2 regions of the Roseibium album genome follow, and region 2 is predicted to be linked to the other one. Evidence: riboswitches for the same ligand, from Rfam matches in the RefSeq annotation. Region 2 holds a riboswitch; the other holds the start of a gene.

Region 1 (3,113 bases), 170 kb from region 2:
AGCACACATCAGAGGCCCGCATGACGTCTGAAGAACTGCGAAGAAAAAAAGCCGCAACAAAAGCGATCCTCTTCGACAAGGACGGCACCCTGCTCGACTTCGACGCAACCTGGACACCTGCCTACGAGGAAGCGGCGAGGCTGGCTTCAAGAGGTGTGACAACCGATGCAGAGCGGTTTCTTGAGCTGACCGGACTGGATCTTGCAACGCGCAGATCGGAGGCCGGGTCGCTGCTTGCTGCGGGCAATTCTGAAGAAATCGCCGAGGCCTGGATAGCCGGAGGTGCGGATTTTGGCCTCGCGGATCTGACCACTGAGCTCGACCGCATATTTGTTTCAAAAATGCATGATGCCGCCCCTCTGCCTGGCATTCGAGAGGCAGTGGATGCGCTCCTGGCGCGTGGCTTCAGGCTGGGGGTTGCTTCAAGCGACAGCGAAGCTGCAATCCGCGCCTTTCTGGAGGGCACGAACCTTGCACCGAAATTCGACTTCGTGACGGGGTATGACACAGGTCACGGTCCCAAACCTGAACCCGGCATGGTGCATGGATTTGCCGACGCGATCAGCGTTCCCACGTCTGGAATCGCGGTCATCGGCGACAACACCCACGACATCGAAATGGCTCATGCTGCCGGTGCCGGCCTGACGATCGGAGTTCTGACAGGAACGAGCGCACGGCAGGAACTTTCGCCGCATGCGGATGTTGTTCTGGAAAGTGCAGCCGACCTGATCGGGTTTTTCCCCTGAACCGATACCACCAGTGCCATCGCCAAAAAAAAGGGCGGCCCGTTGCCGCCCTTTCCCGTATTTGAAAACAGCCCGCGTTTCAGGCAGCAGGTTGGTGAAGACGGCTGTTGAACGCCATCGTTCTTGTGAATGGTGCCAGTGTCTTGGCTCCCGCAAGAACGGCCAGGTCCAGAAGGGGCTCACCCAGAACGACCAGCATGTAGGCAATTCCGAAAGTCCCGACTGACGCCAGGTTTTCTGCGCCGAAACCCTGTCCGTAAAATGCCCAGAAGGCGACCCAGGCGACAACACCCCCCTGATAGGTCGTCGACAGCGCCAGGGCCTGCGCATAGGAGACATCCACATAGGCCGTTTTTTCAGGGATGATTTTCTTTGCCAGCAGGCTCACGGCCCACAGCGGCACGATCAGAGTTGTCACGTTGATGCCGTATTGCGGCAGATCGAACGGAGCGATGAGGAAACCCTGCAGGGCAAGGCCGGCGGCCAGGCCGATCGCCGCAGGTCCCGCACCGAACATCAGGAACAGGGTTGCGCCGAGAATGAAGTGCACCTCGGACACTCCGACCGGGTAATGCGGCAGCAGCTCGAAAAAGCTGAAGACCAGAAGCGAGGTAATCAGGGAACGGACGGCAAGACCGGAAACACCACTTTTGCGCACCGTATCAAGCGCGAGTTTTCCGAGTAGACCGAAGGAAGCGGCAGCCGTGCCATAGCTGAGTACGATTTTGGCACCATCAACGATGCCAGGTTCGATATGCATGTTTTTCTCCTTTGCGCACCCTCCGTGCGCGATAGGTTTCCTGAATTGGTCGGAGCGACCGTTTGGATGGCAGGTTTCCTGGCTTACGGGTCCTTGCGCAGCCCGCCTTCCCGGCCATATCGGCCAGTGGCATGTCGGGCTTTGCTCGCCGCTCACAGTTGCGGGGGCAGCCACGGTCTAGGCCCCTGTTGGGTACGCCTCACCGTGTTCCCATTTCATCCGCCTTCACGTTCGTATCGGCGGAACCATCCATAAGCGAGGATTGCCTCTTTCCAGGAACAGGTGCAAGCGCATTTTTGCCGTGAGCCGTCGAAATGCGGCATCGTCACATATTTTCCACGGGCGTTGCCCGGTCATGTCTTGAACGAAGCCGGCTGATGCAAATTTGACGCATGACGGAAGTCACGGGAGCCGACCTGGCCACCCTTCCATCACGCAAAAAGGCAGACAGGAGATCCACCTGTCTGCCCGGTCCACGGTATCGCAGTGCCGATAAACGGATCAAACCATAAGGGTCATATCGTCAAGTATGACGCCATAATTGGACGTTACAACGACCTCATCAACTTCATCGAAGATCTCATCGGACAGGGAAAGCGTCTTTTCTTTGTTTGCGCGAATGCGGAAATCTTCCACACCGACGAGTTCGCCATCCAGATAACCTTCTACGGTGACAGTCGCCTTGCGCCAGCCCAAAGCCGTGAAGGTTGCTTCTTCGAAATCGAAGCTTTCGCCGTCGGCACGCGCAAATGAAAGGCTGTCACCATAGCTGCGTCCTGCGTAATCTCCTTCCGAGACACCCCGAGTGCGGGCCGTCACGTAGGTGTTGGTGAAGACGAATTCATCTTCTTCGTCAAACCAGCGACACGGAGAGCCGCCTTCGAAACCGATGTGGGTCTCCACCGGTGACGTTCCCTCGCCATTGAGGGTTATTTCCACTTCGGCCGTGTCGGTTCCGCCATTGCTGTCTGCAACGTCATAGACAAAGATGTCGGTTGCCGTTTCACCGTCGGAAAGATGGTCAAATGCACCATTCGGATCATAGCTGAACGTGCCGTCGCTCGCGAATGTGACAATGGCGCCTGAAGCGAGAACTGCCGTGCCGTCGGATCGGCCGGCAACGGTCTGCAAGGACATTTCGCCACCGTCCGGATCATTGTCGTTGCCCAGAAGGTTACCGCTCACAACACCAGATTCGTTCGTCGCGAAACTGTCATCGAACGCGACGGGCCCCTGATTGCCTCCGGACGGTCCTTCCGTCTGCGTCACCAGTGAGATGTTGTCGACATAAAAGGGTTTGTCCCTTCGGCTGCTCACCACCACTTCATCGACGCTGTCGAACCTTTCATCCAGTTCAAGTTCGTAAGTGCCTTTTGAGTTGATGCGAACCTTCATCGATCCGACAAGAACACCGTCATCATAGGCTTCAACAGTCACGCGCGCCCTGCGGGTCACGGATTGAAGCAAAATGCCGTCAAGATCGAAATCCGAGCCACCTGCCGAAATCGTGAAGCCTGATGTCGCCCCGGACAGGGAGCCTGCCAATTGGCCATCTGTCGTGACGTTGATCCCCGCGAGTGAGAATCCTGCCTCGCCCATGTATTCAC
Region 2 (3,113 bases):
TTGACATCATTGGAAACGGCCGCCATTGGCGGAGCGTCGAATGTCACTTCTCGATCGCAGCTTTTTACCGTGGTCTGTGCCAGCGCAGATCCTGCAAAAACGGTGGTCGCGAGGCCGATTGCCAAACGTTTCATGGAATTCTCCGGTACTTAAAGATGAAAGGTAAGATGTGCTTGTTCGCTCGGCGCAAGTTGTTCCAGTCGCGCCTGCACGGAATAGGCTTTTTCGATGTGGTCCGGTGTCAGAACGTCTTCCGGTTCTCCGAACGCGACCGCCGCCCCTTTGTGCAGCAACAGGACGCGGTCGCAGACGCGGCCGGCAAGGTTCAGATCGTGCAGGCTTGTGACGATAGTGATGTTGAGGCTGGATATCAGCGCAACGATTTCCAGCTGGTGGCGAATGTCCAGGTGGTTGGTCGGCTCATCCAGAATGAGCAATTCGGGCTCCTGGGCAAGTGCACGGGCAACCATCACCCGCTGGCGCTCGCCACCGGAAAGCGTTCCGAAGGATCGCGCGGCGAGCGGCAGCAATCCCATCCGGTCCAGGGCACCTTCGGTAATTTCGAAGTCGTCGCTGCCATTTCCGGCAAACCCCGTCCCGTGCGGACGGCGGCCCAGTGCGACGATCTCCCGGACGGTCAATGCAAAATCAGTGGGCTGCTCCTGCAGGACGGCAGCAACTTTCTTGGCGGTCGATCTCGCGGACATTTTCCAGATATCCTGACCGTCGAGAAAGATCGCACCGGTACTCGGCCTGTGAAAACGATAAAGTAGACGCAGAAGCGTGGATTTGCCCGCACCGTTGGCACCGGCCAGTCCCAGAACCTGGCCTGCGGCGAGATCGAAACTGACGGGATGCAGGATGGTATTGCCCTGCCCCGCGCGCCATCCGGCCTGCCTGGCCGAAAGGGCCGCGCCACTCATGAAACGGTTGCCGTATCTGCTTCGGTCACGCTCATTGCGGCCGGTATGCGCGCGAGTGCCGATCGCCGGAGTTTGCCGGGACGGTCCGCAGAGTTGCACCAGCCATTCGCCAGAACCCTGTACTGCCGGGCAAAGGCAACCAGATCATCAATATCCGTCTCCGGATCGATGTCACCGAAAAGATAAGTCGCCTTTTCATTGGCTCTGTAGGCAACCGTGCAGGGCCGTGAGCATCCTGCCATGCACGCGATACCTGAAACTTCAAAGTCGTTTCCGGCAACCGGTAAGGCGCAGGTCAAGGCCTCCCGCAGCTTGGCGATCAGTTCAAAACCCGGCCGAAAGTCGCTGCCATTGTGCCTGCAGGACGTACAGACGAATATCTTGTGCGATTCACGACTCATCTGCCATCCCCGACGTTTCCACGTGTTTGTCACCGCCCGAATCCGAGCTGCCCGATTGTTCATGATCAGACCGCCGATCCGGAATCTGCACCTCATTTAAAAGGCTATGTCGCAACTTATGTAATGTTATTACATTACGTTCACTTTTCGATGCAAGCGGAAATCTGCAGCCATTGGGGCACATGGCTCTGGCTGCGCGTTCGCCCAAAGCACCGGCCTTGGCTAGAAAAACGGGTATGAAATCAGCATTTTCGTTTCTGGTCCGGTTCATTTCGCCCTCCGCGATTACACGGGGCTTGCAGGAACCGAAGGTCTAACTCTGTCAGCGATCGCTGTTTTGCCATGCCATCCGCTCCTCCGGAACACCCCGTCCGGGTTGAAGTTTGTGATGAAATGGCAGGTCTCCTGACTTGCGGGTCATGGCTTGCCTGATCCTTCCCGGGGTCTCCCCAGTGGCGCTTTCAGGTTTGCTCACCGCTCACAGTTGCGGGGGCAGTCACGGACTTGGTGCCTTTTGGCTACGCCGCACCGTGTTCCCTTTTAATCCCGATCCGGCTCCGGATACGAGAACCATAAGACCATTGATTGGCTGAAATTGAGGAAGCTGTCAATCGACAAACCGACCTGTGTCTTCCAGGCAGCGACATATGGCAATTTCAGCTGGTTTGAACCGTTTCTGTTACCTTGTTGCCGCGGTCCAACTCGACAAGAGTCCAAAGAACCAACAGTGCCGTGCAGATGTAGCCGGGAGGGATTGAGCGGGCTTCGTTGGAACAAGACTTCTCGATCATGTGGAGCCACAATCAAATGTCAGGACCTCAAGACAGGAATGGTTTCGACCAGCCGCCCAGACGATAGTCCAGCACCTCATGCATGACCGGATCATCGCCGGTGAAAAAGTGTGAATGCGCGAGCTCGCGAACATTGGTTGCGTTCAATTCAAGACAGTATATGCGGTATCCAGTCCTTCCCCTTGAAATTTATAGCGCCAAAGAAAAAGAAAATGGGCATTGATACCAAGCATAATCCGAATAATCTTCTACTCACCGGGCAAACTTCCAAATTGATTGCATAAAAGAGAGACCGCCACCCGAAGATGAAAAACCTGATTACTAGTTGTATGATCTTGGTTGCAGTGGTTCTTACCCCGGTATTCGGTGAGGCAGCCGATGACACCAAATCCATATTGATGATCACTTGGCGTGGCCTCACGCCTGCCGAAGAAGGGTTCGTCGAAAAACTGGGCGAACTTGGCATCGATGCCGACATTGATCACTTTGACGCAAACCGTGACCAGACAGAACTGGCCGGGTTTTTACGGGAAAATCTCGACGTTCTGAAAACACGGGACCTGATCTACACCTTCGGAACGACCGTCACGCAGACAGTCAATAATTTCGACATCGCAAATGTGCCCCGTGTGTTCAATATCGTGGCCGACCCGGTCGGTGTCGGACTGGTCGGGTCCCTGGATTGCCCGCCCCCCGGCATGACCGGTGCCAAGATGTCCCTGTCACCGGACGTGAACCTGGAGTTGTTTCGAAAAATTCACCCTGTCCAAACCATGGCGATCCTGTTTGATCCGCGGGAAAACAACGCTGTCTCAGAGGCCGACCACCTCACGATTGCAGCAGAAAAACTCGGCATCACTCCCAAGCGGCTTCGCTTTGCACCGGATGCGGACGAAACCGATCTTCAGCTTTCATCTCTGATCCCGCAGCTTGAAGGCGTCGACGCGCTTTACGTCACCGCTTCATCGTCGTTCATCGCACATTCCGGGATCCTCAAG

What was found. A riboswitch is a leader RNA that binds a small molecule or an ion and turns the genes downstream of it on or off. The one in region 2 is predicted to bind cobalamin.
Region 1: another riboswitch for cobalamin. It lies ahead of ACO6TI_RS24775 (energy-coupling factor ABC transporter permease); the one in region 2 lies ahead of ACO6TI_RS23950 (DUF1636 family protein).

Annotation. Positions count from the first base shown of each region.
Region 1 is NZ_OZ247583.1:5,381,537-5,384,649, forward strand. It holds gene ACO6TI_RS24770 (HAD family hydrolase) at 21-746, shown strand; gene ACO6TI_RS24775 (energy-coupling factor ABC transporter permease) at 826-1,506, opposite strand; cobalamin riboswitch at 1,558-1,771, opposite strand; gene ACO6TI_RS24780 (Ig-like domain-containing protein) at 2,008-3,113, opposite strand, start outside.
Region 2 is NZ_OZ247583.1:5,215,760-5,218,872, forward strand. It holds gene ACO6TI_RS23940 (ABC transporter substrate-binding protein) at 1-134, opposite strand, end outside; gene ACO6TI_RS23945 (ABC transporter ATP-binding protein) at 150-923, opposite strand; gene ACO6TI_RS23950 (DUF1636 family protein) at 920-1,324, opposite strand; cobalamin riboswitch at 1,703-1,914, opposite strand; gene ACO6TI_RS23955 (ABC transporter substrate binding protein) at 2,445-3,113, shown strand, end outside.